4 regions of the Pseudodesulfovibrio cashew genome follow, and region 2 is predicted to be linked to each of the others. Evidence: predicted binding sites of a transcription regulator. Region 2 holds the regulator's gene; each other region holds the start of a gene.

Region 1 (7,886 bases), 900 kb from region 2:
CCAGCAGGCAGTTGAGCCCGTCCTCGCGGGGGCCGTAGACGAGAATCTTGACGGCGTGGCCCAAGTGCAGGTCGACGTCCATGCCGTTGGAGCTGACCGCGGCAACATTGGGGCGGTCCTTGGTCGGCTTGGGCAGGGCCATGGTCGCGGCCTCCTTCGCGTCGGGCGTCTTGCGACCGACCAAACCTTCGCCGCACTCTTCCCAGGCGGGCATGAGGCTGATGTGCCGGGCGGCCTTGTCGCGAACCTCGGCGAGCAGCTCCATGTCGGGCTTGGCGGGAAATTCATCCTCATCTTCGCCGGGCCAGTAAGGCACAACGGCCATGATGTCGGCGCCCAGCCCGGCCATGGCGGAGGCGATATCCTCCACATGATCGGCGTTGTAGCCGGGGTAGACGGTGGTGTTGATCTTGACGGTGATGCCGGCCTGCTTGAACGCGGCCACAGCTTTGGCCTGTTCCTCGACGAGCACCTTGGCGGAGTCGCCCAGAGGCACGGTCTTCCTGCCGGGACGAATCCAGGCGTAGAGCGTCTCGGCCACGGCCGGGGTGACGGCGTCAACCAGCAGGGTGACATGGGACACGCCCAGTTCGGCCAGCTCGGGAGCGTAAAGATCGGCGCCCAGACCGATGGTGGTCAGGCACAGGGAAATATCGGGGTGCTTGTCGCGCACCATGCGCAGCGTGCGGATGGTCGGCTCGGGCACGGCCATGGGGTCGCCGGGGCCGGAGATGCCCACAATGCCCACTTCGACGCCTTCCCCCAGGGTCTGTTCCATCCAGCCGACAGCCTCCTCGGGCATCATGGCAGGCTCGGACTGGGCCTTGCCGTTGCCGAACCGAATCATGGCGTTGGCGCGAGGAGCCACGGGCAGATGCAGCCTGCCCACGGTCTGACGGGAAGCCATCCCGAAGCAGGGATGCGAGGCGTATTCGGAAAGAGGGGTAGTCATGGATGGCTGCCTTCTAGGGTTGAGGTTGACCCCGGGATGGAGGGGGAAGGTCTCCACCCCGGGGGAGGGGTAACTACAGGACGAGCTCGAAAGTCTGTTCAGAATCGTCGCGGTCCTTGCGATCGAGGAACAGCGTCAACATCTTTTCGAGCAACCGGAGGCCGCCCTTGTAGCCAACTGTCGGGAAGTACTGATGACCCTGGCGATCAAGGATGGGGAAGCCCCACCGCAGAAGCGGGATGTCCTCGTCGCGGGAGATGTACTTGCCGTAAGTATTGCCGATAAGCAGGTCCACAGGCTCGTTCTTGATCCACTGGTGCATCAGGAACATGTCGCCCTTGGCCTTGACCTTCACCTCGAAGGGCTTGTCCGCGCACAGCTCCTTGATGCGGCGCTCGAACTTCTTGCCCGGGGTGCCGGTGACGACGTAGGCGGGGATCATGTCCAGGGTGAGCAGGAACTCGACCATGGAGATGAGCTGGTCCGGATCGCCGTAGAGGGCCACGCGCTTGCCGTAGAAGTACTGGTGCATGTCGGAGATCATGTCCACGAGCTGGCCGCGTTCGACGGCGACCGAGTCGGGCACGGAGACACCGGCCACGGTGCGCAGCACGTCGATGAAGCGGTCGGTGGCAGCGAGACCGAAGGGCATGTCCAGGACGGAGCAAGGTACCTTGCACTTGGAGTCGAGCCAGCGGGCTGCGTCGGCGGAACACCATTCACCGAGGGCCAGGGTGCCGACGGCGTCGCCGCAGGCCTTGAGCTCCGGAATGGTCACGCCGCCGTCGGGGAACATCTTGTATTCGCCGGTCAGGGGGGCGTCGAGGACGCCGGAGGTGTCCGGGAACAGGGTGATGTCCACGCCGACCAGTCCGGCCAGGCGCTTGATCTCGGCCATGTCGCAGGGCTCGACCCAACCGGGGATGACGTTGACCTTGCCGGACTTCTTGCCGGAGGGCTCGGCCAGCTGGGCCATGGCCTTGACCATGTTGGAGAACCCGGTGACGTGGGAGCCGACGTAGCTCGGAGTGGGGCAACCGAGAACGGTCTTGCCCTCGGGCACCTTGCCGGTCTTGATGGCCTTGTCGAAGATCTGGGGCAGATCGTCGCCGATGGTCTCGGACAGGCAGGTGGTGTGCACGGCGATCACTTCCGGGTCGTAGACCGTGAAGATGTTGTTGATGGCCTGCAGCAGGTTGGCCTGGCCGCCGAAGACGGAAGCGCCTTCAGTGAACGAGCTGGTCGCCGCGGAGATGGGCTCCTTGTAGTGGCGGGTCAGCGCGGACCGGTGGTAGGCGCAGCAGCCCTGGGAGCCGTGGGAGTGCGGCAGGCATCCGTGGATACCGAGGGCCGCGTACATGGCGCCGATGGGCTGGCACGTCTTGGCCGGGTTGATCATGAGCGCCTTGCGCTCCTTGACTTCAGTGGGGGTATGTCTGAGTAACATTATCTTATATCTCCCTAGTTTATTCCCACACGAACGTGCCGGTCAGTTCGGGGTTTTCCTGCCAGGGGGCCTTCATGTAGGACCACACCTTGGAGTTCACGAGGCGGTCGATTTCCTTGTAGAAGTTGATCGCGCCCTTGAACCCGGCATAGGGGCCGCCGGAGTCGTAGCTGTGCAGCTGCTTCATGGGAACGCCGGACTTCTGGATGGAGAACTTCTCCTTGATACCGGCGCAGAAGATGTCCGGCTTGAGCAGTTCCACCAGCTTCTCGGCCTCGTACTGGTTGAGGTCATCGATGATGATGGTGCCCTTGTCCATCTGGTCGTTCATGCCCTCGTAGTGCTTGAACTGGTAACCGGCGTCTTCCAGGGCCTTGATCTCCTCGGGCTTCTTGCGCGGGGAGTAGAGTTCCGGATCGGCCTCGACATCGATTTCCTCAATGTTGCGGGAGTCGGCGTCGACGGTCAGGTTCGGGATGACCTGGCGGCCTTCGTAGTCGTCGCGGTGAGCGAACTCGTAACCGGCGGACAGGGTCTTCATGCCCATTTCGGAGAAGAGGTCCTGATAGTGGTGAGCGCGGGAACCACCGACGAACAGCATGGCGGTCTTGCCTTCGGTGCGCGGACGCACGTCGGCGGCAACAGCCTCAACTTCCGGCATTTCCTCGGCGATGACTTCCTCGATGCGGTCGATGAGCTTCTTGTCGCCGAAGTACTGGCCGATCTTGCGCAGGGACTTGGCGGTGGAAGCGGCGCCGATGAAGTTCACCTTGATCCACGGGATGCCGTACTTGGTCTCGAGCATGTCGGCCACGTAGTTGATGGAACGGTGGCACATGACGCAGCTCAGGTCGGCGTGCTGGGCGGAGGCGAACTGATCGTAAGAGGAGTTGCCGGAGAAGGTGGCGAGGTTGGTGATGCCGCACTTCTTGAGGATGCGGTCGATCTCGAAACCGTCACCGCCGATGTTGTACTCGCCGAGGAGGTTGATCTTGTATTCCTCAGTGCGGGGCTCGGTGTTTTCGCCCACGAGGTGGGTGAAGACCTGGTTGTTGGCGATGTGGTGACCGGCGGACTGGGACACGCCCTTGTAGCCTTCACAGGAGAAGGCGAAGACGTTGCAGTCGCCGAACTCGGCCTTTTTCTTCTTGCACACGGCGTGAATGTCATCACCGATGAGACCCACCGGGCAGGTTGCGAAGACGCAGATGCCCTTGGGGTGGAAGAGGTCGTAGGCTTCCTGGATGGCGGCCGCGAGCTTCTTCTCACCGCCGAAGATGATGTCGGAGTCCTGCATGTCCGTGGAGAAACAGTAGGGCATGTAGTTCTCACCGTCTTCGCCGGCGTCGGTCTGGTTGCGGCGGGTAAGCCAGGAGTAGAATCCGCAGCCGATGGGGCCGTGGGTGATGTTCACGATGTCGCGGGTGGGGCCCATGATAACGCCCTTGCAGCCCGCGTAGGTGCAACCGCGCATGGTGATGATGCCGGGGATGGTGCGGACGTTGGCCAGAATTTCCGGCGGCGCCTCGCTTTCCGTGGCTTCGTTGATCATTATCTGCTTGGCGCGCTTTCTCGCCACCTTCGGAGGATACTTCGCGAGAAGCTCTTCCTTGATATCGGTGGGCATGAACTGCACAACCTTTTTCGTCTTGGCCATGTATTTTCTCTCCTTCTTCGACGGCCTAGGCGATGGCCTTTTCACCGGTTTCAGAGGTTCTGACGCGGACAGCGTCACCTATGGGGAGGACAAAAATCTTGCCGTCGCCGGGCTTGCCGGTCTGGTTGACTTCGGTGATGGCTTCCACCACGTCCTCGACCATGTCGCTGGGGACAACGACGGTAACCATGCGCTTGGGATAGAGCTTGCCTTTTTCACCGAGGACCGAGGCGGCTTCTTCGTAGCCGGACTCCGCGCCTTCGACGACTGCGGCATTGACGAACCCCTTGCCTCGGCCCTGTGCTTCGTGGACGAAGAAGGCGTCGACGCCTGCCTTGGTCAAAGCGGCCTTGGTCTGGTTCATCATGTTCATGCGCACAACTGCGATGACTTCCTTCATTACGCGGCCTCCTCGCTGGCTGCGGCGGTTTCCTTGACGCCGGAGCTGATGGTGTAGACGTCTTCGACTTCAGTGACGAAGATCTTGCCGTCGCCGAAAGCACCCTTGGTGCCGGAGCGGGCAGCGTCCATGATGGTGGCGATGACGAAGTCCTTGTCGGCTGCGTTGACGACGCTCATGAGCATGGTCTTGGGGATTTCATCGTAAGTGACCTCACCGATCTTGATGCCGCGCTGCTTGCCGCGACCGGCCACGGAGTACTTGGTGACGGCGGGAAAGCCGTTGTCCATCAGGGCGGCCAAAACGTCGTCCGCTTTCTCGGGCCGTACAATCGCTCGAACCATGATCATCATTTTTCCTATCTCCTATCTTGCTTGGTTTATTGGTAATTGATTTGCCGATTAGGCTTCCATGATGCCGTAGTCGAGGAGCAACTGTTCCAGGTCTTCGATCTCCAGCGGGTTAGGAATGACGAACATTTCGTTCTCGTCGATGGCCTTGGCGAGACCACGGTACTGGTCGGCCTGGGGCACGGAGCCGTCCCATTCAATGACGGTCTTGCGGTTGATCTCGGCGCGCTGCACGTCGTTGTCACGGGGGACGAAGTAGATCATCTGGGTGCCCAGCTTGCTGGCCAGCTCGGTAATGAGATCGGCTTCGCGGTCGGTGTTACGGGAGTTGCAGATGAGGCCGCCGAGACGGACGCCGCCGGATTCGGCGTACTTCATGATGCCCTTGCAGATGTTGTTGGCAGCGTACATGGCCATCATCTCGCCGGAGCAGACGATGTAGATTTCCTGGGCCTTGCCGTCACGAATCGGCATGGCGAAGCCACCGCAGACAACATCGCCGAGGACGTCGTAGAAGGCGTAGTCGAGGCCTTCGGACTCTTCGTAGGCGCCCAGGGACTCCAGCATGTTGATGGAAGTGATGATGCCGCGACCGGCACAACCGACGCCGGGCTCCGGACCACCGGACTCAACACACCAGGTGCCGCCGTAACCGGGCTTGCGGATATCTTCCAGTTCCACGTCCTCGCCTTCTTCACGAAGGGTGTCGAGAACGGACTTCTGAGCCAGGCCGCCGAGCAGAAGACGGGTGGAGTCAGCCTTGGGGTCGCAACCGACGACCATGACTTTACGTCCCATTTCCGCCAGACCGGCGACAGTGTTCTGAGTGGTAGTGGACTTTCCGATTCCGCCCTTTCCGTAGATAGCTACTTTCCGCATGTTTTTCTCCTCCATGGGGTTTTCTTGCGTTGATGATTTCTCCCTATGGCAAAGGCCGTGCCAAACGTTGTCTAGACTGTTAAGCACTCGGAATAGCTATATTATTTTGGAAACAAAATGAAAAATATTTACCTACACAATTGTAGGTTACTACGCGAACAGGCCACAATGTTGTTGTAGCCTACAAAAGTGTATGTAGATTCGAAGTACCCACATCGGCACAAAAAGCTCATAAAATACAGCTTGATATAAAAACGAACACTTTTGGCACTGTTCCTGCTCAATGGATTGGCGACAGACAACACCAATCGGAGAGGCGACATGCTGATCGATACGACACTTAGGGAAGGAGCCCAGCTATTCGGAGCCTACTTCTCTATAGATAAGAGAGAAGAGATCGTCCTGGGCCTGGTAAGGCTGGGCGTGGACGAGATTGAACTGGGCTGGGTTGGCCAGGAAGGACTTGAAGAATTGATCCGGCGCATCAGACCCCGGGCCGCCCGGACCAGACTCAGCGTCTGGTCTCCCTGCCGCGAAGCCGATATCCGCACCGCCGCAGCCCTGAACGTGGACCGCGTGAACATCGGCGTACCCGTTTCCGACGCCCACATCGCCAGCAGGCTGCGCACCGACCGCGAAGGGTTGGCCCAGCGCCTGGCGAGCACCGTGCTCACCGCCACCCTGCTCGGCATTCCCTACATTTCCGTAGGTCTCGAAGACATCTCACGGGCCGACGAGGAGTTCGCCCTGAACATGGCCCTGCTGGCCGGGGATATGGGCGCATCCCGCGTCCGCCTCTCCGACTCGCTGGGGCTGCTCAATCCCAGGGAAACCGCCCGGCTCGTTGAGACCTTCCGCGCGCGGCTGGATCTCGACCTGGCCGTGCACTGCCACAACGACTTCGGCATGGCCACGGGCAACGCCGTGAGCGCCCTGGCCGCGGGCGCCGATTACGCCGACTGCTCGGTCCTGAGCATTGGAGAGCGCTCCGGCATCGCCGCCACCGAAGAACTTGCCGCCTATCTCGCCATCAAGGAGGAAAGCCATGGTTATCAGACTGAAGGGATTCGTGAACTCTGCCATACGGTGTCTCACGCTGCCGGGGTACCTGTCCCGAGGACAAAACCCATTGCCGGGAAAGATATCTTTGCGTGTGAGTCCGGCATCCACGCCCACGCTCTCAGCAAATCTCCGGCCCTTTTCGAGCCCTATTCCCCGGACGCCGTCGGCGCACGCCGCACTGTCGCGGTTGGCGGGAAAAGCGGGCGCGCAGCCGTTGCGCAGGCCCTTGACGAAAACGGCCTTGATTGCCCGGCACAAGAACTCCCGTCCCTGGTCGCAGAAGTAAGAAAGCTGGCCTGGGAACTGGAACGTCCGTTGACTTCACTGGAATTCGCCGAACTGGCGAAGCGAAATTAAGGAGGCGCTGAAGTATGCTGTTCAAGAAGCTCGGCTACAGTTTCTGCTGGATCTGTTTCATGTCCAATTCGGCCTATGCCGACGACATCGTGTCCATCCTGAAATCCGACGGAAGCACCGTTGGCCTTGCCTCGCTGCTTGCCGCCCTGCTCTTCGCCCTTCCCCTGTTGACCGGTGACCAACGTTGCCGCGCCAAAGCCCGAACCCGCTAGGCCAAGGAGGCAATCATGAAAGAAATCAGCACCAAATACGGCAACTTCATTCCCCAGCATACCGACAACGAGCTGCGCAGGAAGGAAATCCTGCCTATTACCTACCACGCCTCCGGCGCGGTCAAATCCCTGCCGCTGGAAAAGCAGGCTCTCGTCACCACCCCTGTGGGCGACATCCCCGCCGAGCTGATCACCTTCCACTCCAACGGCGGCATCAACCGAATTTTCCCGCTCAACGGCAAACTTTCGGGCTATTGGAGCCAGGACGACGAGGCCGCCCTGGCCGAACCCGTGACCATCGAGACTCCCATCGGGTCTATAACCGCCCGGATAATCAGCCTGAGTTTCTATGAAAACGAGGCGCTCCGCTCCGTCACCCTCTGGCCCGGCGACACCGTTTCCGTATCCACCCCTGTGGGCTTCCTGGAAGTCCGTATCGGCATCAGCTTCACCCCTGACGGCAAGGTCAGCTCCGTTGAACCGGCCAAACCGGCCCACGTGGAAACTCCGGCCGGAGTAATCACCGCGTTCGATCCGGACGCAGTGGGCGTCAACGGCGACGAGAATTCT
Region 2 (7,886 bases):
CCGTGCGCGAGGCCATCGGCTTCATTCTTGAAGCGCAGGGATTGCTGGAAGACGCCAAAAAACAATGGGTTGAATAGATGAGAAAGCGTCCGGCGCTCTCCATTCTGATCATCTTTGCCGTGGGTATGACCATCGGCATCGCGGTCAAGACCTATTTTTTCAGTGATCCGCTGGTGATGGAACAACCGGCTCCGTCCACTGCCGACATGAGCCGTGAGGAGTTGCTCAACCAGGCGGACATCGTCGCTGAAGACATTGAACTGGTCCAGGGGAAGCAGGGGGCCATGACATGGAAACTCCTTGCCAAGACCGCAAAATACAACCAAAAGAGAAAGTTGATCGGCGTGACGCGCCCCCAACTCACCGCTTATTTCGGCGAAGACCGCAAGGAGGTCTACGTCAAGGCGGACCGGGGTGAGGTGGACCAGTCTAACGATAACCTGACGCTCTACGACAACATCACCGGGCGGTTCGGGGACATGGAATTGGTTGCCCAGTATCTGGATTACGTGGGAGCTATCAAGAAGGTTTACCTCAAGGGCGGCGTGACGGTGCGACGGCCCGACATGACGTTGACGGCCACTGCCGTAGAGATCGACCTTGTCAGCCGGGAATTGACGGCGGCAGGCGACGTCAAGGCGCTCATGGCCCCCGGCGGAATGCGGGATCTGCCATTCAACCAGTAGACAAAGGAGCGGGACTCCGATGAAAAAGATATATGCCATGGCGCTGACATTGCTATGCGGCCTGTTTGTCACCGGTGCGGCTCTCGCCGCCGACTGGGGAGAGATTCGCGTCGCCAAAAGCAACTTGAATGTGCGGGAGGGGCGTTCTCCCAAGACGGAGCACGTCCTCACCCTCGCCAAGGGGCAACGGGTCAAGGTCGACTTTCTCAAGGAGGGCTGGGTGGCTGTTTTCAATCTAAACGAACCCACCCGTGACGAATCCCGCGCCATCGGTTACGCCAACGACAAGTATCTCGAACGGGTAGAAGCGGCGCCTCAGGCTGCACCCAAAAGCGAGGAAAAGCCGGTCGTGGCGGAAGCCGAGGGAGAGGGTGAGGTTGTGGCAAACGTGGCCTCCGCACCGCCTTCGGCTACGGAAAACCTCGGCGTGGATTCCAATCGCATCCCGGTGAAGATATCTGCGGACAGGATGGTCTACGACGAGAGCGGAAAAGTGGTTTCCTTCGTGGGGAACGTGGTGGCGGAACACGGCGGCCTGACCCTTTGGGCAGATAAGCTCTCCGCCTATCTGTCGTCCAGCACCGGCAAGAAGTTTTCCGCAGACTCCATCGACCGCATCGTGGCCGACGGGAACGTCCGGGCCAAGAAGGGCAAGTCCGAGGGTGAGGCTGGTCGCGTGACCTATTTTGTTGCCAAGCAGATCCTCAAGATGGAGCAAAACCCCAAACTTCAGGACGGTCCCAACAGCCTGACCGGCGACGTCATCAATTTTTACGTTCGTGAGAACCGCAGCGAAGTGATCGGCGGCAACGGACAGCGCGTCAAGGCCATCTTCATGGCGCCGAGCAAGCTCAAGGTGCAATAGATGCAGTCAGGACTGGTCGCCACCAATCTCTCCAAGCGCTACGGCCAGAAAGAGGTCGTGCACGGCATTAATCTCGAATTGCACCCCAAGGAGGTCGTCGGGTTGCTTGGTCCCAACGGAGCGGGCAAGACCACGACGTTTTACATGCTTGTGGGCATCGTCAAGCCCAACACCGGCCAGGTGGTCCTCAGCGGCACCCAGCTTACGGAGAAGCCGCTGCACGAGCGGGCGCGCATGGGGGTAAGCTATCTGCCGCAGGAGAGCTCCATCTTCAAGAAGCTCTCGGTCCGGCAGAATCTGGAGATCATTCTCGAGCAGACGTCCCTCAATACCGCGGCCCAGAAGCGCCGGGCCGAGGAACTCATGGAGATGTTCACCATTACCAAGCTGGCGGACCAGGCGGCAATGTTCCTCTCGGGCGGAGAGCGCCGCAGACTGGAAATCGCCAGGGCTTTGATAATGGACCCTCAGTTCATTCTCCTGGACGAACCTTTTGCCGGGATTGATCCCATCGCCGTCATCGATATTCAGGAGATCATTTCCGTGCTCAAATCCATGGGCATCGGCATTCTTATTTCCGACCACAACGTTCGGGAAACACTCAATATTTGTGACCGTGCGTATCTTGTGTACGAGGGGACCGTCATCCTTGAGGGGACGCCTGCAGAGATCGTGCAGGATAGCCGCGCTCGTCAGATCTATCTTGGCGAAGACTTCCGCCTGTAACGCCTTTTCGGCACCTTTTTTACCTTTGGTGATTTACACCGTCATGAAAGGTTGGTACAATTCTTTCATGTGCCATATCTTCCACTTTTAATTCAATACTCACAACGAGTTAGCAGGATGTTCTTGCAACATTCCTCTCAATGTGGCATAGTTTATCTCAAGAAATCCAACTTCAATGATGGAAAAAGTATTTTGCAGATAGAATTGTATATATGCGCGTTTGCCGCGGATGAGGCCTGATAACTATGGGCCTTGAACTCAGGCAACAACTCAAGCTTTCTCAGCAGCTGGTCATGACGCCCCAGTTGCAGCAGGCCATCAAACTGCTGCAGCTTTCCCGTCTTGAGCTTCTGGAAACGGTGCAGCAGGAACTCATGGAGAATCCATTTCTCGATGAGACCGAGACCGAGACCGAGATTCGGGAGAAGGAAACCCTGACCGAATCCCAGGCCGAGGAAGAGCTTGTACGCACAGCCGACTGGGAAAATTACCTGGGCGAGTTCTCCAGTACCTCCAAGCAGGCCATGGCTCGTGACTCCGAGGTGCCGGAAGAGGGGCTTTCCTTTGAGGCTCGGCTGGCATCCAAGCCCTCACTTGAAGGGCATCTCAACTGGCAGATGCGGCTTTCCAATTTTACCGAACGGGAAGTGGCCATCGGTGAAACCGTTATCGGCAATGTGGACCACAACGGGTACCTCCAGGCCTCCAACGAAGAGATCATGTCCATGGTTTCGGCCACTGAGGAGGAGATCGATTCCGTGATCGAGCGGATCAAGCGTCTCGATCCCGTTGGTGTGGGCGCGCGTACTCCTCAGGAGTGTCTGCTCGTCCAGATGGAGGTACTCGGTTACGATGACCCCATTCTCGAGTCGCTGGTCAGGGATCACCTTGAGGACCTGGAAAAGAACCGTTACAAGCCCCTGGCGCGAAAGTTCAAGATTTCCATGGAAGAACTCAAGGAATACCTTGATCTCCTCCAGACCTTGGATCCCATGCCGGGCACCAATTTTTCTTCCACCGAGCCGCATTACGTCAGCCCTGACGTCTTCGTCTACAAGTACGGCGACGAGTTCGTGATCATTCTCAACGAGGATGGTCTGCCTCGCTTGCAGATGAATTCTTTTTACATGGATTCCATGAAAGGCGCCAAAGACAAGGAAAAGGACTATTTTCAGGAAAAGATGCGTTCTGCCGCATGGTTGATGAAAAGTCTGTACCAACGCCAAAGAACCTTGTATAAAGTAGTTGAGAGTATTGTCCGTTTTCAACGGGAGTTCTTTGAAGAGGGCGTAACCAAGCTCAGACCATTGATACTTAAGGAGGTTGCCGAAGATATCGAGATGCACGAGTCCACGGTGAGCCGCATTACCACAAGCAAGTATGTGTCCACGCCGCACGGTATTTTCGAGTTGAAGTTCTTCTTCAACAGTGCGCTGGATTTGAATGACGGTTCCCAGGTGGGTTCGGAAAGCGTCAAGGCGCTCATCAAGCAGATGATCGCCGAGGAAGATGCGAAGAAACCACTGAGCGATGAAAAAATCGGCGAGATACTGAAGGAGAAGCTGGATGTTAACATCGCCCGGCGCACCGTCGCCAAGTATCGTTCTGCAATGGGTATCGCCTCATCTTCAAAGCGCAAGCAATACTTCTGATCTTGTTGGACTTATAACCAGGAGGTAGAGTATGAACATAAGCTTCACTTTCAAGAACTTCGACCCGTCTGATCATCTCAAGGGTTATGCGCAGAAGCGTTTTGAAAAGGTGGCCAAGTTCGTTTCCGACTCCGAGGCCGATCTTCAGGTGAACCTGCTGGTCGACAAGTTCCGCCATAAGGCAGATGTCATTCTCAACGCGGACGCAATCCATATATCGGCATATGAAGACTCCGAAGACATGTATTCCACCATCGACATGGTGCTCGACAAGCTCGAGGCGCAACTGCGAAGGATGCGCGAAAAGATGAAGGATCGCCCCCGGCAGGCGCGGGGCAACAAGGTGATGATGAACTTCCTCTCTTTCGAGGAGACAGCCGGCGTTTCCGGCCCGACCATTGTGGGCACCGACTCTTACGAGGCCAAGCCCATGTCCGTGGACGAGGCGGCGGAACAGCTCAATTCACTCGATAATGAATTCCTCGTTTTCCTCAATGCGGAGACCGAGGGTGTCAACGTAATCTATAAGCGGAAGAACGGCGACTACGGCCTGATCGATCCTGGACACTAATTATGAAACTCGGTGACTACCTGGTGAAGGATCTCATCCTTCCCAACCTCACCTCCGATTCCAAGTCGGGGGTACTGATGGAACTCATAGCCCCTGTGGGCAAAACCGAACCCGAAGTGGACACGGACCATGCGGTCCGTGTCCTTCTTGATCGGGAGCGGCTCGGTACGACCGGCATCGGCGACGGCATCGCCATCCCCCACGGCAAATTGGAAAACCTCGAGAAGGTCATCGTGGTGGCGGGCCGGAGTCCCGAGGGCGTCGACTTCGAGGCCCTGGACCACAGGCCGTGTTTCATCTTCTTTCTTGTTTTGGCCCCGGAACAGATGGCCGGGCTTCATCTGCGCATTCTGGCGCAGATTTCCCGTGTGCTCAAAGATGAGGCCTTCCGCAAGCGTTTTCTGGAAGCCGAAGGGCGGGACGAGTTGTGGAACCTGCTTCAGGACGTTTAATCCGATGAAGGAAGCGATCTGTTGAGTTCTGCACGCAATTTCCCCGTTGTTGTGGTTACCGGTCTTTCCGGTTCCGGAAAAAGTACCGCCCTCAAGGTCTTTGAGGATCTCGGTTTCTTTTGCATCGACGGCTTGCCGGCTGGTATGGCCGCCAAAATTGCTGAGCTTATTTTCAATCAGGATTCCAAATATCGTGGGCTCGTCCTGGGCATGGACATGCGCCAGATGGAATTCACCGATTGCTGGAACGCGGCTCTTGAGCAACTGGCCGAGATTGGCGTCAGCCCCCAGGTAATCTTCCTCGAAACCAAGCAGACTGAATTGGTGCGCCGTTACGCAACCACGCGTCGACTGCATCCGCTGGAAAGTCAGTCCCTTGGCCTTGAGCAGGCCTTGGAAAAGGAACGGGGACTCCTGGAGCCCATCCGCAGAAATGCGGACTTGGTGTTGGATACAACCCAATACTCCGTGCACGACCTGCGCCGGGTAATTCAGGAAAAGTGGACGGCCATCAAGGAGCTCGGGAAGGGGATGCGCGTGCACATCATCACCTTCGGGTTCAAATATGGTGTCCCCACCGAGGCGGACTTTGTTTTCGATCTGCGTTTCCTGCCCAATCCCTATTTCGAAAAAGAACTGCGTCCACTCTCAGGTCAGGACAAGGCCATTCAGGATTATGTCCTGGGCAGTGATGTCGGCGCGGGATTCAACAAGAAATTTCTGGAATTTATTTTATACATGTTGCCCCTGTATGCGGACGAGGGGCGGTATCGCATCACCCTGGCCCTCGGTTGCACGGGCGGCAGGCACCGCTCGGTCTCGGTCGCCGAATCGGTGCTGGCGACCCTCCGGGAAAAAGGGTATGCAGTCACCATTGAACACAGACACATGGAATTGGGATGAGTATGCCCGACAAGGACCGGAAGAAAAACAAGCCGCAGGTCGGCGTGGTGGTGGTTACCCACGGCAATTTCGGTCAGGCTTTGCTCCTGGCCGCCGAGATGGTGCTCGGCCCTCAGGATGATTGCCTGGCCATAGGGGTTGATGTGGAACTCGGCGTGGACGAAACCATGGAAGCCATCCAGAAGGCCATCCGGTCCGTGGAAAAGGGAAGGGGAGTGATGGTTTTGACCGATCTCTTCGGAGGCTCTCCAACGACCATGTCGCTTTCCCTGATGGACGATGAGAACCTTGAAGTGATCACCGGCGTCAACCTGCCCATGCTCGTGGCGACCTTGCAAGCCCGCGCCATGAACCTGGACGCACTGGCGGAAAACGCCAAATCCGCAGGTGTGCAGGGCATCAAGGTTGCGGGTGCCATGTTGCGGAAAAAAACCAGAAAATAGCAGACCCATGACACTCGTGCGTATAGACAACCGGCTCATCCATGGCCAGATCATCGAGACTTGGTTGCCGTATACAGGGGCTGAGACAGTGATCGTCGCCAACGACGAGCTCTCCGTTGACGCGTTGCAACAGGAAATCATGTCCTTGGCTATTCCGCAGAGCGTCACCAGCCGATTTGTCTCGATTGAGAACCTGGCCGGTGAGATGCAGGCCATTTTTTCGGGCAAGGAGTCTGCATCGGTTCTGGTTCTTTTTTCTAGCTGTCCGGATGCCAAGCGAGCCTACGACAGCGGATTTGATTTCCAGTCGCTCAACATAGGCAATGTTCACTACAGCCCCGGAAAGAAACAGATTTCGCCAAGTGTGGCCCTGTCCGACGATGATGAAAGCTGCCTCAAGCAGTTGTCCAGAAAGGGCGTTTCACTTGATTTTCGCTGTGTGCCCAATGATCCGATTCAGGTGAGGTTCTGATGACACTTGCCAATCCCAATGTCTGGTTCGGGCTGGTCGCTTTTTTTTTGCCCTCTTTTCCCTGTTCCGCTATTCGCTGAGCATAGGTCTTCTTGAACGCCCGCTTGTGATTGGCCTGTTGTGGGGGCTATTCACCGGCGATATGACGACAAGCCTGTATATAGCAATTTTCTTTGAGCTTTTTTGGCTCGATCTTATCCCGGTCGGAACATATATCCCACCACATCTGACTGCGGCGACTCTGGCGGCGCTCTCCCTCACCACCTATTTCGGGCTTGAACATCCGGCACGCATCATGGGCATTCTGTTCGCTTGCATGCCGCTTGCGTGGCTCGGGGCCAAGGCCGAGGGATTGTTGCGTGATCAGGAGAGGGGAGGGTACAATCGTCTGCTGAATTGGTCTCGAGATCCAGCTAGTCCGGTTGTTCCTACCCAGCTGATACTCAAGGCGTTGCTTCGAACCTTTGCTGTATCCTGGTTCTTATTCCTGGCGTCCACCCTTGTTCTGAAATTCACATTTGAGACCCTTTTTTCCCTGTACCCCACATTCCTGACCTCGGTTGGTATCACATGGCCCCACCTATGGGTAGCCGCCATGCTTGGAGGCTTGATGTCCCTGCGATTGCGCCGGGCCTACGGAGTCCTGATGGGGGGGGTTACGCTCATCGCTATTTTCATGTTTTTTGGTCGTTTTTAGCTTGGCAGACGATTCAGATTGTGATATTTGGCACATTCTACTTTCGAGTGTGATTTTCCTGATTGACAGGAGTAATTTAATTAGGAGGACTTTGATATGGCTATTCTGGTAGTAGGACACAAAAACCCCGATACCGACACCGTCGCTTCCGCGCTTGCCGCTGCTGATCTGTACACCAAACGTGGTATGGCAGCCGAGGCTATCACCCAGGGCGAAATTGCTCCCGAGACTGCTTTCGTGCTCGAGAAGTTCGGCTTTGCCGCTCCCGCAATCGTCACCGATGCCACCGACAAGCAGATCATTCTTGTCGACCACACCGACATTTCCCAGACCATCGACAACCTGGACAAGGGCGAGCTCGTCGCCGTCGTCGACCACCACAAGCTGGGCGACGTGACCACCTCCGGCCCCCTGGAAAT
Region 3 (7,886 bases), 710 kb from region 2:
CGCAGCGGTCTGGCTGGCCAGCGGCTGCATGACCAGGGCCTTTTCCTTGGCCGGGCAGATATCGGCGCAGTTGCCGCAGCCCAGGCAGTCCAGAACATCCACCTGCAGGCGGTAGGCCATGCCCTTCACGTCCTTGCCCTTGGCATCAATGGTACCGAAGGATTCAGGAGCGCCCTTCATCTCTTCCTCGGTGGCGAGGACGGGACGGATGGCGGCGTGCGGACAGACAAACGCGCACTGGTTGCACTGGATGCAGTTGTCGGCGATCCACTCGGGCACCTTGATGGCCACGCCGCGCTTCTCGAACTTGGCGGTGGACAGAGGCATGGTGCCGTCCTTGGAGAAGACGGAGACCGGCAGGTCGTCGCCCTTCTGGGCCAGGACCGGACGCATGACGTTCTTGACGTAATCAGGCTCGTCCACTTCGACGGCTTTGTCGTCGGCCAGGCCGGACCAGGAAGCCGGGACAGCCACTTCGACGATGGCGTCGGTAGCCTTGTCCACTGCGGCGCAGTTCATCTCGACGATCTTCGGTCCCTTCTTGCCGTAAGCGGCCTCGATGCCGCCCTTGAGCAGGGCAACGGCCTTGTCAAAGGGAATGACGTCGGCCAGCTTGAAGAAGGCGGTCTGCATGACCATGTTGATGCGGCCTCCGAGGCCGACCTCGGCAGCGATCTTGACCGCGTCGATGGTGTAGAACTTCAGGTTCTTCTCTGCGATGGTCCGGCGCATGGCGGCGGGCAGTTCCTTTTCCAGCTCCTCGGCGGACCAGGCGCAGTTCAGCACGAAGGTGCCGCCGTCCTTGATGCCGTCCAGCACGTCGTAGAGGTGGACGTAGCTGGGGTTGTGGCAGGCGATGTAGTCGGCTGCGGTGACCAGGTAGGTGGACTGGATGGGCTTTTCACCGAAACGCAGGTGCGAGATGGTGATACCGCCGGACTTCTTGGAGTCGTAGGCGAAGTAGCCCTGGGCGTACATGTCTGTGTTGTCGCCGATGATCTTGATCGCCTGCTTGTTCGCTCCGACGGTTCCGTCGGAACCGAGGCCCCAGAACTTGCACTGTACAGTGCCTTCCGGGGTGGTATCCAGAGCCCCGGTAGCGACAAGGGAGGCGTTGGTGACATCGTCCTCGATACCCACGGTGAAACGGTTGCGGGGATCGGAGGCGGCCAGGTTTTCGAAAACGGCCTTGGCCATGGCCGGGGTGAATTCCTTGGAACCCAGACCGTAGCGGCCGCCCACGACGAGCGGGCCCTCGCCCAACTCCTTGTAGGTGGTGCAGACATCCAGGTAGAGGGGATCGCCCAGGGAGCCGGGCTCCTTGGTCCGGTCGAGCACGGACACGGTCTTCACCGTCTCGGGCATCACCGCCAGGAAGTGCTTGGCGGAGAACGGACGGTACAGGCGGACCTTGATCAGGCCGACCTTTTCGCCGTCGGCCACCATGTGGTTGACGACTTCCTCGATGGTCTCGCAGGAGGAACCCATGGAGATGACAACGCGCTCGGCATCGGGTGCGCCAACATAGTCGAAGGGCTTGTAGTCACGGCCGGTCAGGGCGGAGACCTTGTCCATGTACTCCTCGACGATGGCGGGGATGGCGTCGTACTCGGCATTGGTAGCCTCGCGGCCCTGGAAGTAGATATCCGGGTTCTGGGCGGTGCCGCGAACGTCCGGGTGTTCCGGGTTCATGGCGCGCTTGCGGAACTCGGCCACCTTGTCCATGTTCAGCAGCGGCTTCATGTCGTCGTAGTCGATGACCTCGATCTTCTGGATCTCGTGCGAAGTGCGGAAGCCGTCGAAGAAGGACAGGAAGGGAATGGAAGCCTCGACGGTGGACAGATGGGCCACCAGGGAGAGGTCCATGACTTCCTGGACGGAAGCGGCGGCCAGCATGGCGAAGCCGGTCTGACGGCAGGCCATGACGTCCTGATGGTCGCCGAAGATGGACAGTGCATGCGCGGCGATGGCGCGAGCGGAAACATGGAAGACGCTCGGCAGCAATTCGCCGGCGATCTTGTACATGTTGGGGATCATCAGCAGCAGGCCCTGAGAGGCAGTGAAGGTGGTGGTCAGTGCGCCACCGGCCAGGGAGCCGTGCACCGCACCGGCGGCGCCGGCCTCGGATTGCAACTGGCGGACCTCCACGGTCTGGCCGAAAATATTCTTGCGCCCCTGCGCAGCCCATTCATCGGCGATTTCGCCCATGGTGGACGAGGGGGTGATGGGATAGATGGCGGCGGTTTCGCTCATGGCATAGGCCACCCAGGCGGCGGCGGTGTTGCCATCCATCGTTTTCATCTTTGACATTTGGTCGTTCTCCTCTTGAGGTGTTTTTTCCGTTCATCATTCCAGTGTATGAAATGCGGACAAGTCGAAGTAACGACACCCCTTACTCAACATCCGTGCCAACCCGATGAACACATTATATTCTCTTTAAATACAGTATATTATCAATTTTTTAACGTTTCCGTTAAAATCAAAACACGCCAATTCAGTCCGAAAAACAGGACAGAATCGAACAAGTTGTTCCAGCCTCGACCAGCAGATTTTCGCCATTTACGGGGTTTTCTCCACTTTTGCCCCGCCCAGCCCGAAAAAAAGGCCCAGTCTGAAAAAACGGACACGTCCGTTTTGCGGGATAAAGCAAGGCGGGCAGGGACTCCGGCGGGAATTCAGTTCACACGGCTTTCCAATAGAAAAAGGCCGCTCCGGAAAGGGAACGGCCCAGAATGATTACCAAGTCCAATCTGGCAGGCTAAGATGATTCTTCAAGCAGACTGCGAATCATGCCTCCAACGACGCGGGCAGTCCTTCGACCATGACCCGAATCTCATCGCGCACCCGGCGATAGACAGCGAGCCCGTCGTCTTCGGAAAGATCCTGCTCCCGAACCAGGCTCGGCGGATCATCGAACCCGCGATGGACTCGTTTAGCGGAGGAAGGAAAGTATGGGCAGTTTTCGGCGGCATGGCCGCACAGGGTGACCACGTAGTCGAATGCCTCGTCCGGCAGGTCGTCCACGGTCTTGGACTCCTGGCCCGACATGTCCACCCCAGCCTCCTCCATGACCCGAACGGCCATGGGATTCATGCCGTGCCGGACCACGCCCGCAGACCAGACACCGATCTCAGGGCGCAGGTGGCGCGTCCATGCCTCGGCCATCTGGCTGCGGCAGGAGTTGCCGGTGCATAGGTAGAGAATTTTCATCAAGCTGTTCTCCGTCATTCCGGTCGTGCTTGTATTGCGCTCAAAAAATGCCCAAAAACTTCTTCCGCTTCCCGGAATCCTCCTGGCCGTCGCTCCCCTGCCGGGTGGAGTTGCCGCCAACCAGCGCCTTGCCAACGCCCTTGACCACGGAGGTTACACCGCCGAGAATGCTCCCGGCCGTGTCCAGCACGGCACCGCCCAGAACCTTGACGTATTCCGTCAGGCTGACCCAGTAACGGGGATGATCCAGGGTTCCTCCCACACGGATGGGAAACATCACGCCGTACAGATCGGCGGAGTCCTTGCCGCCCTGCCCCTCGCCCGTGGGCACGAGCTTGACCTTGACCAGATAGTCCACCTTGCGCGTGACAAGGGAAACAGCACCCTGGCCGTCAGCCCGCAAGCCCGGGGCCTTGACCTCCAAATCCCGGTTGTGCACCACGCCCGAACGGACAACCCCGGTGCCGGTGATGGAACCGAACCGGGTTGCATCCGTTCCCCTGGCTTCCACGGTCCCCTTCTTGTCCTCGTCGGCATAGGTGTCTCGGGCCATCCTGTCCAAGTCGACGCCGGGGAAAACGCCATCGGCGAGGCTGAACCCGATCTTGCCGTCCAGGGTCCGCACCATGTCGGCTCCCCGCTGCCCCGCGCAGGAAAGCGCTGCTTCGGCGTCCAGCAGCCCCTCGTACTTGTCCGCCCCGCCCCTGTCGCGGCTCAGGGCTCCTATATCCACACCCTTGGCTTTGCCAAGGATGCTGCTCCGGGGCTCGGCTCCCTGTGCGTTCAGGGTGGCGGAGCCGGTCAGGACGCCGTTGTAGAACGCCGCCGACAAGGGCTCGGCACGAATCTCGCCAGCGTCCGCCTTGATGGTTGCCGCAACCTTTTCGAACCACATCCGCTGTACCCGAAGGCGCGCGACCTTGGCTTCAAAATCCAGTTTGAGCCGCCTGAGCATCTCGGAATCCGGCAGACCGGATTCGCCGCCCTCCTCTCCCGCCGGAGCAGGCGGCAGGTATCGGTCGAGATCAAGCTCTCCTACGTCAAGATTTGCCGAGTACGACGTTTCCCCGCCATCCTTGCGGACAGCCCCGCCGCTGCCGACAATACGGCAGCCATCCAGGTCGGCCTGAAATGTCTTCACCTGCAGGTTGCCCGGAACGTAGTCCACCTCGGCCATGCCCCCGACTTTTGACAGGGCATCGGCGTCAGCGGTGGCCGGCTCGCCCCGCCCAATAGCTTCCAGGGTCTTGCGCGCATTGAATTCGTCTACGGTCACCGTGGCGGCGAGTTTGCGTACCCCGGTGGTGATGCCTTCCAGGGTGCCCTCGGCGTGGGCCGTCACGCCGTAGGCCGAGAGGGTCATGTCCGTGACCTGGGCCTTTTCCTGCTTGAAATCCAGTGCTGCGAAGCGGACCTTCATCGAAGCCTGCCCCTTGCCGCCAGGCACGTCGGTGCCCTCGGCCTTGACAGTCACGGCCATGTCCATGTGCCCGTACACGCGATTCAGCAGGTCGATGGAAGACTTGCCATCCAGGGAGACGGTCCCCTTGACGTCGGGCCGGGTGCAGCCGAAGGCCAGGCTAGCCTTGACCGGGAAAGGTGCACCCCGGTAGATGCGCCCGGTCTTCAGGCTGATGGAGTGCAGGGTGAACCGCCTGCCCGTCATGTGGTCATCCCAGTTCAGGGCACCGCCTTCCAGTGTGATGCCGTCCACATCGAGAGAAAAACCCTCTTCCGTATCACGTTCAGGGGATTCGCCGCCCTTGCCGCCCACCAGATCGTCCCAGTTGGCTACGCCATCCTTCTTCCGGCTCAGATTCAGGACCACACCCCGCAAGTCCAGCGGGCCGAAGGTGATCTTGCGCATGAGCAACGGGAGGAAACGGACCGAGACGCTTGCCGATTTGGCGGTGAGCATGGGCTCCGGGCCAAATCCTTCGGCGTTGCCCAGCCGCACTCCGCCCAACTCCACGCCCAGACCGGGGAACACGGCCAGCCGCAACTCGCCGTCAAAGGAGAGCGTGCGGCCCGTTTTTTCGCGGACAGCCTCGGTGATACGGTCCTTGTAGTCGTTGAGATCAAAGGTGGCGAGAAAAACGGCCAGGGCGATGGCACAGCCCGCCAGGATGAGAGCGGTCAGGAGCATGCTTATTTTAACTGCCTTGTTCATAGCGGCCTGCTTGCAAAGAAAGTCAGGAGAGCATGGACTTGATAACGCGAAGTTCGTTGTAGACCTCACGCAGGACGTCGGCGGCCTCACGGCTCCGAAGCTTCCGCTTGGCACCGTCGATGGTCAGCCCCTCGTCATAAAGAAGCCGCTTAATCTCACGAATGATCTCCAGGTGCTCCTCGGTATAGAGCCGCTGGCCCGAGGCAGTACGAATGGGCTCGATCTCGTCGAACTCGCCCTCCCAGAAACGGAGGACATAGGTCTTGACGCCGATCTCCTTGGCCGCCTGGCCAATCTTGTACTGCTTGAACTCCTGCAACTCGTCCATTCCCGCTCACTACCAAATCGGTGCCCCGCATTCAACACGTTTACGCAAAAGCACCGCTTCCGGGCCGGAATATCTTCACAAGCCGGGCCTAGCAGCAGGAAGTCACCTTGCGCCCGGTCAGGCGGCTGAGCCAGACGGACAGGATGTGGGAGGCGCATCCCACGCCTGGGTGCACGGACAGGGCCGACACCGGGCAATTGGTCACACAGGCCCCGCACTCCATGCAGGCGTCGAAATCGATGATCTCGGCCTTGCCCTCCCGGACACGCAAAACGCGCTGCGGACAAACCTCGGTGCAGAGCCCGCAGCCCACACAGGTATCGCGATCCAATGTCAGGGTGGAAACGCCGTCGATATAGCGAAAATCCTTCATATCCCCTCCTATCCCCAGAACGGCGCGCCAAGCCAGAGGGCCAGCGCAATCAATGCGGCGGCGGCCTGGACCGGAATGCCACGACGCATCTCCCGCTCCACGCCCGAAGGCGAGGTGTAGGGTGTCGAGCCGGTGAAGTTCATGGCCGTAAACGAGCCCACCGCCAGCGCCCAGAGAATCATGGCCGCCGCACCAAAGCCGGAAACACTTCCGGACAGGCACAGCGCGGCCAGTCCTCCGGCCGCGCCACCGACCAAGGCGCCCTTGAGCCAGAATTCGCGCCACGGCAGCCGGTTCAGCAACAACGGCACCATGAGGCAGCCAGCCAGGATGCCCAGAATCGTGATCCCAGAAGCGATCACTCCCCGCTCCCAGGCGCGGGACAGGGAAAAGAAGCCCGGACCGATCCCGGACAGGACAAAAGCGGCCAGCACGGTAAGGAGCAACGGCTTGCCGATGAGAAACAACTCCACCGGCACCAGCTCTGCCCGCTCCTTGAGGGTGAATGTCACGGAGCGCATCTCCTCATCGGCCCGCTGCCCCGCCGCCAGGTAAGCCGAGAGGTCCTCCGCGCGAACCGGGCCGTAGGCCACTTCAAACCCGCACGCCTTGCGTACGTGATGGGCAGCCACCCCCGTGGCCCCGAGCTGGGGCAGGATCAACTTTCGGTGGGAGACCACCTCGTCCAGCCGCGCCGACCGGACCGAGTACACGACCTCGTCAGTGGAAAAGAGCCCCTTGCCAGCCGCGCACCACACATTGATACCGCGCGTGTCCGCCACCAGGAGCCAGGCGTCGACGCCGTCCAACTCCCGGCGTACCGCGTCGAAGGTCAGCTTGTAGTTGGCCGTGACAAGCACGGGGGAATCGGGAGTGGGGTCACCCACGCAGTACAGGCCGGGCACGACCTTGTAATTAACGCGGCAAGCCCCCAGACGGGCGAGCGCGGTCCCGACCATATCGCGGCGGGAGAGACGGGTGCGGACTCTGGGCACGAACCCTGCGGGCGTATCCACGAACCCATCCACATAGGACTCCATGGAATATCCCGGCTTTTCGTGGACCCCTGCACGGGGGTCGGGCTTCGGGCCTCAACAGGGTGCGTCGTCCTGGGAGGGACACCCTTCCAACGGTGCAAACTCCAAGGGAGCCATGTCCAGCGGCTGCAGGTCAAGCGGCTGCATTTCCTTCTTCTGTTTCTCCATCACGACTCTCCCTCCTTGCCCGACAGGCGCAGCAGCGCTCCGATGGCCCCGCAGAGCCGTTCAAGGGCGTCACGGTCCACGCAATAACAGGTCTTGGGCCCTTCCACGGACCCGGCCACCAGCCCAGCGTCCTTGAGCACCTTCAGATGCTGGCTTACCGTGGACTGGGCCAGAGGCATGATCTCCACTATCCTGCCGCAGATGCACCGGTCCTCCTCGATAAGGTGCCGAAATATTCGGACTCTCGCCGGATGGGACAGGGCCTTGCAAGCCTCCGCCAGCCAGGCATCCTCCGCGGTGATTGATTCCTTGTTCATGGCATCTCCATATAATCGTTAATCGACGATAAGCGATAAATTCGTTAATGTAAAGCACGCTAGCCAGCCGTACGGATATCCGGACAATGCTTTACCCCGAGGTTCCGTCGGGGAATGACAAAAAAAAGACCCGCTCCTTTCGGAGGGGGCCTTTCGTGCTGAGCTTGAATAATGCGGCTAGAAACGAATCGGAAGATTCTTTTCCAGAGCTTCGAGCACCTTCTTGTGCTCCTTGTCCACCTGCTTGTCCTTGAGGGTCTTGGTGGGGTGGCGGTAGGTCAGG
Region 4 (7,886 bases), 1.7 Mb from region 2:
TATCCGAAACAATCACATTGCCAACGCCATACAGGCCATCAATTTGGTCCTGCAGAGTTGTCAGGTTCAACGACCAATCATCGATAACTTCTGCTTGAGCCGCGGCGGGCACAGTAAGCAGGGCCACTGCCAGGATGAAATAAAAAGCCAACTTCTTCATTGTTTTGCCCCTTCTAGGTATTTGGTTCGAAACTGGCTAGAACATTGCAGGTAGCGTGCCAAACTGTAACGATATGATTTTATGTATTTTTTTTCTTTCTGTGCGCAAGCTGAAGCGCAATGTGTTAAGGATGTCGACATGTTTTTGGGGCTCTTTTTACAATTCCATGGCTACCAGAAGTGCCAACTCCTGGTAAGTAAGACGTATGCGGCCAGGAGCGTGTTGGTTACAGCATGGCTAAGGACGCAGTGCGAGAGGTTTTTAGCCTTCCAGTAGATATAGTTGTATGCGATTCCCGCTACGATTCCGGCGATGAAGAGTTGGTGTTCAAGCCCGAAAAGGAGGGCCGTGACTGAGAAGGAGAATAGGGTGAAGGTCCCCGGTTTAACCTCCACGAAGTTCTTGCCGGCCAAGTATCGGACTAGGAACGAACGCCAGAACAATTCTTCCATTATAGGGACTACTAGGACTGCGCCCATGACTCTGAAGCAGAGAATGAGCCAGAGCGAAAGTCCCTGGTAGTCACCTGTAGGGTCATAGGTGGTCAATTCCCCTTGGATAGCCCATGGGACATTCAGGTTAATCCAGACAATGAATACCGCTAGGCCCACTCCCACGCTCAGGGCCGTCATTTTTGCGTCTGCAAGGGGCTTCAATTTCAGATCGGTGTATGATTTCCTGAACAGGAAGAGTGCTGCTGCGGCCATGCTGATCTTAAGCGGATAGGATTCGATGAGAAATCCCTGACTCATGGCTTGGCTTCCGAAGAGTGTCGGAATTTCCAACAGTGCCACAAAGGACATATAGATAAGGAATGGAAGCGTCCGAGCCAGGATGGCGTATGTCTCTCGTCTCATGATTTACTAACCTCGTCGTTTCTGAGTCCTGTGTTGTCTTTTACGGTTGCGAATCGGGGAGGCGCTCCCGCAGTGCATAATCCTGTTCCATGCTGAGAGATATCGTTTATTCCCGACGCATGTTCGGCTGCGTATGCAGGATGTATTCCGGCATGGTATCTATTGAGATCTCAAATTACCAATCTTCAGCTTCATGGTTTGTGCTGATTCGGATTCTTCAGTCCGTCGCCTGTGAGGGCCTCAAGCCAGTTGGATTCTGAGTGGCGAGTCTGGGAAAGCAGGACATGGTTTTAATTCCTGAAATAGAGGAGAGCGCTCCGCGTCCGTCTAATTGATAGGTATACGTGATAGCAGGGTCGTGATTTCGGTTTTCTGGACGGATTGCTTTTTTCTCCCTCATTTCTCCAAGCAACCGTGTATTTGACTGGTTTTAACTAAAGAATAGAAAATTTCATAATATTTAGTCAGTGACATTCTGAGGCCTGTTGAAAAGTGTAAGGCAACCAACCTAAAGAATTAATTCATTTATTTTGAGCAGTTGTAGATTATGGTAGCGAAAGGCTATTTGCTGCTTGATTTGAAAAAATCAAAGATTCTCTTGTAATGTCATGGAAGTTTGTTGTGTCCGCTTTTGCCAGACAAAGGTGGCCGTACAAAAAGACGTCAAAACAAGAAATGCATAATATCCATTTGATATGGTTGGGTTAAAATAATCTAGCGCTGTTTGGCATGAATCTCGCTTTTAAAGTAGACCCTACGGGAGAGGATCAGTTCATATCACTAAGCCTAATGTCGTTTGGAGGCTGTTTTGAAATTTCGCGTTTGTTTTCTTCTCATTATTACCGTGTTGAGTAGTGCGCTTTATGCCTGTGGACAGGGACCTGACAAGGACCTCATGTCCGAGGGGAAAAATTATATGGCGGAGAAGAATTATCAGGGGGCTATAGTTATCTTCAAGACCGCCCTGGATAATTCTCCGGAGAATATGGAAGCCCGCTTCGCTCTGGGGAAAGCGTATCTGATGTCCGGCAAGCTGGACCAGGCGGAAAAGGCGTTTGAAAAATACGCCCGGCAGAATCCTTACGACTCAGCCCTACTTTTGGAGAATGGCAGGCTGAAGCTTTTCAGACAGGATTTTCAGGGGGCTTTCGACTACCTTTCCGAGTTTGTGAGTAAGGTTACTGACTCGGCTGAAGGATATACCTTGCTGGGACGGGCCGCTTGGGGCGTCGGCAAGTATGATGACGCCAGAAAGAGCTTTGCCAAGGCCATTGAACTGGAGCCCGCCCGAGAGGATTCCCAGCTCGCCCTTGCCCAGCTCTATGTCATCGAGGGAAACGAAGCCGAGGCTGCAAAGATCGTGGACGGCCTGATGGAAAGGGAGCCCAACAACAGGAACGGGCTGTATTTCAAGGCAAGGCTCGCACAGATGCATGGCGACACCGGTGCGTACAAGTCAATTTTCAAGCAGATAGTTAAGGCCCATCCTACAGATGCCTACGCAAAGTACACCTATGCCAAAGGAGTGCTGGAGGATGGCGATTATGCTCAAGTCAAGATACTGGTACGAGAGCTGAGTGAAGGCGCGCCCAAAGTGCCTTTCGGCAAGAAGCTGGAAGGCATGTTGCGGTATTCTCTCAAAGACTATGGAGCGGCGGTAAACGCATTCCACGAAGCCATCGCCATTCGGCCCGATGCCGAGTCGTATTTCTTTCTCGGCATGAGCTATTACGGCATGGGAGACTTGGAAACCGCGATCACCCAGTTGCGCATCGCTGCCGACAGATCCCAAAAGTTTCTGAAAGCGCGAGAGATGATCAGCCTGATTCTGCTGCAACAGAAACGCTACAATGAGTCCATCGCAGAAGCACGGAAAATCCTTGAGGTCGATTCAAACAATGTCATTGCCAGCGTGATTCGAGGTGATGCCTATTTGGCTAAGGGTGACACCGGCAAAGCCCTTGAGCAATTGAAGGAAATCACAGAAAAAGATCCTCATTTCGCTGCGGCTTTCATGAAGATGGGCGCGTTGCATTATTCTATGGGGGACATGGAGGAAAGCGAGGCGGCTCTGAAAGGTGCACTAAAGGCCGCTCCCGATAACCTCCGGCCGCGTCTGGTTCTTTCCAACTTCTATTTGCGTAACGGCAACAAAGATCTTGCCAGGACGGTTTTGGAGGAAGGTCTTTCGGGCAAGAAGGAAGATGTCGCTTTGTACGTGTACTTGGCGCGGATGGAATTGATGGAAAGGAATCCGGACAAGGCGCGTACGCTTCTTTCCAAGGCGAAGGCACTGGATGTTAAGAATCCGACTGCGTACATGATGCTGGCTTCCATGGCTTTGGCCGAAAAGAAATCAGAGGACGCTCTCATCGAGTATGATGAATTGCTCACGAATAATCCGAACTTCCTGCGCGCGCAGTTGGCCAAGGCCGTGGTCCTGGATACCTTGGGGCGGGCTGACGAGGCGGAGGCCACTTACAAGGAGGCCGTCAAGTCCGGCAATCCCAGCGCCTATCTTGCCTACGCAGGCAGCAAGCTGAAATCAAGTAATACAGAAGCGAGCCTGGCCATCCTGAATGAAGGACTCAAGGAGAATCCTAACGATGAATCGCTGATAAGGCAGAAAGCGGAAACGCTTTTCGGCCTGAAGCGGTTCGACGAAGTTTTGGCCATGAGCGACAACCTGGAAAAGTTGAATCGTAATGCCGGGCTCGGTCTGCGTGTCAGGACATTTGTGCTGATGAAGGATTTCGACAAAGCGGTTGCTACGGCGCGCGAGATATGTGATTTCGCCCCCAAATCCCCGGAAGGCTACCTTGTCCTGGCTGACGTCAACATGCGCGCCAATCATTTTGACGACTGGCGCAAGGCTCTCGAAGAGGGCGTTGGTAAGTGCGGCCCCAGTCCCGTGTTGCTCCAGGAGCTTGGCAAATACTACTCCGCCATCGGGAATTACAACAAGGCATTGACCTATCTCGATTCGGTTATCAAACAGAATGACAAGGCTTTCAAAGCGTACTCTCTGCGTGGCGACGTTTACGGTCGTCTCGGGAATCGCAGCAAGGCCGTGGAAGACTACACCAAGGCGCTGGAACTGTCTGATCGGTATGTGCCTGCATTAAATAATCTGGCCATGGTATATCTTGACGACGAAAGGACTTCGGCCGAGGCCTTGCGTCTGGCCTACAAGGCGTACCTTCAGATGCCGTGGAGCACGTCGGTTATGGATACCTTTGGCTACGCGCTGGCAGTTAACGGGAAGCAGGACGCAGCCGTGTCCATACTGGAAAAAGCCGCTTCGATCGAGGCTGACAACCCCGATATCACCTACCACTTGGGGTATGCTTACCAAAAAGCCGGAAAAAACGAGCAGGCCATCGCCAAATTGGAACAGGTGGCCAACTGCGATGGTTGCGACATGGCTGCTGACGCAAAAAAATTGCTCAAGAAAATAAAAGGCGATTAAACGCATTTTGATCAAAGGGAGACGGTCATGGTTGCAATCGCATCAATAAGGGTATTCAAGGACTTCCTATTCCTTTCCCTTGCACTTGTTTTCTGTTCGATGTTCGTGTTCAACGACGTGTCGGAGATGCTCTCGGTCTGCCAGGGGCGTTGTTTCGACCTGGCCGCTCTGGCGGGAGTAATACTTGTGTCGTCCTGCATCGTCCATCTCGCTCTGTACGTGAAGATGCGCGACAAGGCAGACGGGCACAGTAGCCTGTTCATCAGCCTCATCCTCGCTACCAACGTGGCCTTTTTGATCTACTGGCAGACCGACCTGTTCTTGCGTCTGGAAGAAATGGTCATGTTCATCCTCTGTCTTTTCGGTCTGTTCCAGTCTTTTTGGATCGTTCTCTCCCGGCATTGGCAGAAGATCCCCGGCCTTGCGCATCGCGTGGTCATTGTGGGCAACGGCGAGTTAGCCGATGAGATGCGTGGTCTTGCCCTGGCTTCAGGTGGCCGCTACCAGTTCCGCGATTATATCGAATGCGCCCCTGGCGAATTTGCCGATACGGCCGCGCAGGTGGACAATCCCAGCAACAGGATTTTGGAGCGAGCCAAGCAGGTCAAGGCGAATAAACTTGTTGTGTCCCTGAGTGAACGTCGGGGTTCTTTCCCCCTTCAGGAGGTGCTCAGTTGCAAGTTGAGCGGCATGGAGATTCTTGACGCCCCGGAGTTTTACGAGCGCGTTAACAAGAAGCTTATGTTGGAAAACATTACTCCCAGCTGGTTCATCTTTGCCAAGGGATTCAAAATTGTCGGCCTGCGTCGCATCGTCAAGCGATTGATCGACATTGCGCTTTCCCTGGTGGGTATTTTGGGGGTCTCGCCTTTTCTTCCGCTTGTGGCCTTGGCCATCAAACTCGATTCCCCTGGGCCGATCCTGTTTAAGCAGGTCCGCGTGGGCAAGGGCGACGTGCCTTTCGTTATCTACAAGTTTCGTTCCATGCGCCAGGACGCCGAAAAGGAATCCGGTGCGGTCTGGGCCAGGAAGAACGACAGTCGTATCACCACGCTGGGCGCTTTTCTCAGGAAGTCCCGCATCGACGAAATTCCTCAGTTGTTCAATGTCCTTGAAGGCAGTATGAGTCTGGTAGGTCCGCGTCCCGAACGGCCCGAGTTTGTCAAGGATTTGAAGAAAATCATTCCTTACTACTCTGAACGGCATTTTGTTAAGCCCGGTATTACCGGCTGGGCTCAGGTGCGGTACCCCTATGGCGCCTCGGTTGAAGACGCCATTGAAAAACTTCGCTACGATCTGTATTACATTAAAAACTACACGTTGCTTTTCGACTTTCGCATCATGTTCGATACCATTTCCGTGATGATGAAAAAGTTGGGGCGTTAGCCTTACGACAAAGGGCAAAGGGGAGAGTATTGTGAAAAGAGTGATCCTGGTGGTGGTATTGGCGGCATTGTTGGTGCCTGCGGTCTGCAGGGCCGACGATTATGTTATCGGTGAAGGCGATGTTCTCTCCGTTCATGTTTGGGGCGAGCCAGAGTTGAATTCACAGGTGATCGTGCGCCCGGACGGAAAGATTTCTATGCCCGGAGTGGATGACGTTACGGCTTCCGGGTTGACGATTCCGGAACTGAAGAAACTCATGGTCAAACAGATCTCCCTGCTGGTCAAGGAACCTATCGTCAATGTTTCCTTGATCCGGAGTGTCAACAGTCGGGTATATGTCGTGGGCGGAGGGGTTGATCCCCGTGTCTTTGAGATGTCCCAACGCACCACTCTGCTGCATGTGCTCGCATCGCTGGGCAGCTTGGCGACAGCGGATCTTACCAAGGCCTATGTCTATCGGGACGGTAAGAAGATAATGTCCGATTTCTCCGGAGTGTTTAGCAAAGGAGAATTTGGCAAGGATATTCAGCTTGAACCTGGGGATACGATTTATCTTCCGGTAAAGTATGATCAAAATGTATACATTATTGGTGCTGTGGCCCAGCCCAAGGCAATCCTGTTCCGGGAAGGTCTTACGGTTCTTGATGCGCTGCTGTTCGCCGGTGAGTTCAACAAATACGCCGACGAGGATGAGCTGGTCATCGTCCGGACCAACGATGGCAAGAAGGAGCGGATCACCGTCAAGACGGAGGATCTGATGAAGAAAGGCGAGTTGCAGCAGAACATCCTGCTTCAAGCTGGTGATTACGTCATAGCCAAAGAAACTTTCTTCTAGGAATCGTATAGATGCCTTCTCCTCATTCCGATGCCTTCGCCAATGAAGGCGGTTTCGATGTTATGCGCTATGTGTCCCTTGTGCTTGAGCGCAAGGGGCTACTCGTCCTGATCGCCTTACCAATTATGTTCTCTGCCATAATCACCTGCTATGTGATTCCCAAAAAATACGAAGCGGAGTCGACCGTTTTCATAGAGCAAAACGTGATTAGTGATTTGGTCAAAGGGATCGCGATTACGCCCTCCATGGAGATGAAGATCAAAGCCATCAAAGTGACGATGCTCTCCAGAAGTATGTTGCTTAACGTGATCAAGGCCTTGGATCTTGATCTAAATGCCAAGACGGACAGGATGTTGGATGGTCTTATAGCGAGTTTGCAGCAACGGATAAGGATCCGTTTGGACGAGAAGCGTGGCGTCTTCATGATTTCCTTTGCCGATGCGGACCCAGTGCTGGCGAGAAACGTAGTTAATACTTTGACTCGGCTTTATATTGAGGAAAACACCTCCACCAAGCGCAAGGAATCCTTCGAGGCCACACAATTCCTGGCGGAGCAGATTGAAGTGTTCAAAAAGCGTATTGACGCTGCCGAGAAGGAGATCGACGCCTACAAGCTCGAAGCGGGCGTGGTGCTTTCCTCCAACGAGCCCGCGTTGAGAGCGGAAATTGAGAATGCTGAACAGGAAATGGAAGGGGTACGCATTCGTGTCAACGCGTTGACCACGTCGCGCAACCTGCTCCTCAGCAACACCCCGCTTAAGCGGCAGTTGGAAGAACAGGAAAAGAGTCTAGAGACGTTGCTGGGAAGATACACTAAGAACCATCCCCGGGTCAGGCAGTTGGAAGCCGCTATTGCTGAGAATCGACGGCAGATAAGAACTGATGGGCAGCGGGAGCTGGATGCCGTGTATCGGTCGCCGGAATACCAGTCCATCAAGGTCGAGTTGGCATCCCTCGAAAATAGGCAAAAAAATCTTCAAGAAGAGATTGATAAGAACAAGGAGATAATCCAGAAGATCCCCGGCGCGCGTTCCCAACTGGCGGAGCTGGAGAGGAAGCGCAGGAACGAGACGATTATTTATGAACAGTTGGTTTCTCGCTATGGTCGTTCCGAGGTATCCAAGGAAATGGAACTACAAGACAAGGCGATGACCTTTCGTGTCCTTGATCCGGCGGTTG

Evidence for each region. The regulator sigma-54, encoded in region 2, starts transcription at its own class of promoters, with help from an activator protein. The targets are predictions, from matches to a motif close to CTGGCACGGNNNNTGCTT.
Region 1: a site for sigma-54 is predicted at 5,950-5,967, ahead of GM415_RS09385 (LeuA family protein). Genes of this name have one in related genera too.
Region 3: a site for sigma-54 is predicted at 2,395-2,412, ahead of nifJ (pyruvate:ferredoxin (flavodoxin) oxidoreductase). Genes of this name have one in related genera too.
Region 4: a site for sigma-54 is predicted at 1,742-1,759, ahead of prsT (XrtA/PEP-CTERM system TPR-repeat protein PrsT). Genes of this name have one in related genera too.

What each region holds. Positions count from the first base shown of each region.
Region 1 covers NZ_CP046400.1:2,108,005-2,115,890, reverse strand. The annotation lists gene GM415_RS09415 (radical SAM protein) at 1-952, opposite strand, end outside; gene nifK (nitrogenase molybdenum-iron protein subunit beta) at 1,026-2,399, opposite strand; gene nifD (nitrogenase molybdenum-iron protein alpha chain) at 2,419-4,056, opposite strand; gene GM415_RS09400 (P-II family nitrogen regulator) at 4,082-4,456, opposite strand; gene GM415_RS09395 (P-II family nitrogen regulator) at 4,456-4,809, opposite strand; gene nifH (nitrogenase iron protein) at 4,858-5,685, opposite strand; gene GM415_RS09385 (LeuA family protein) at 6,007-7,104, shown strand; gene GM415_RS09380 (hypothetical protein) at 7,119-7,316, shown strand; gene GM415_RS09375 (hypothetical protein) at 7,332-7,886, shown strand, end outside.
Region 2 covers NZ_CP046400.1:3,004,968-3,012,853, forward strand. The annotation lists gene GM415_RS13645 (KdsC family phosphatase) at 1-77, shown strand, start outside; gene lptC (LPS export ABC transporter periplasmic protein LptC) at 78-686, shown strand; gene lptA (lipopolysaccharide transport periplasmic protein LptA) at 706-1,551, shown strand; gene lptB (LPS export ABC transporter ATP-binding protein) at 1,552-2,277, shown strand; gene rpoN (RNA polymerase factor sigma-54) at 2,523-3,929, shown strand; gene hpf (ribosome hibernation-promoting factor, HPF/YfiA family) at 3,961-4,500, shown strand; gene GM415_RS13675 (PTS sugar transporter subunit IIA) at 4,503-4,952, shown strand; gene rapZ (RNase adapter RapZ) at 4,974-5,855, shown strand; gene GM415_RS13685 (PTS sugar transporter subunit IIA) at 5,852-6,298, shown strand; gene GM415_RS13690 (PTS sugar transporter subunit IIB) at 6,306-6,770, shown strand; gene GM415_RS13695 (PTS sugar transporter subunit IIC) at 6,793-7,467, shown strand; gene GM415_RS13700 (manganese-dependent inorganic pyrophosphatase) at 7,564-7,886, shown strand, end outside.
Region 3 covers NZ_CP046400.1:3,712,568-3,720,453, forward strand. The annotation lists gene nifJ (pyruvate:ferredoxin (flavodoxin) oxidoreductase) at 1-2,310, opposite strand, end outside; gene GM415_RS17040 (arsenate reductase ArsC) at 2,788-3,210, opposite strand; gene GM415_RS17045 (AsmA family protein) at 3,251-5,380, opposite strand; gene GM415_RS17050 (MerR family transcriptional regulator) at 5,403-5,708, opposite strand; gene hgcB (mercury methylation ferredoxin HgcB) at 5,797-6,081, opposite strand; gene hgcA (mercury methylation corrinoid protein HgcA) at 6,090-7,286, opposite strand; gene GM415_RS17065 (ArsR/SmtB family transcription factor) at 7,286-7,603, opposite strand; gene pheT (phenylalanine--tRNA ligase subunit beta) at 7,781-7,886, opposite strand, start outside.
Region 4 covers NZ_CP046400.1:750,322-758,207, reverse strand. The annotation lists gene GM415_RS03305 (PEP-CTERM sorting domain-containing protein) at 1-160, opposite strand, end outside; gene GM415_RS03300 (CAAX prenyl protease-related protein) at 331-1,017, opposite strand; gene prsT (XrtA/PEP-CTERM system TPR-repeat protein PrsT) at 1,826-4,486, shown strand; gene GM415_RS03290 (TIGR03013 family XrtA/PEP-CTERM system glycosyltransferase) at 4,514-5,872, shown strand; gene GM415_RS03285 (polysaccharide biosynthesis/export family protein) at 5,904-6,707, shown strand; gene GM415_RS03280 (XrtA system polysaccharide chain length determinant) at 6,719-7,886, shown strand, end outside.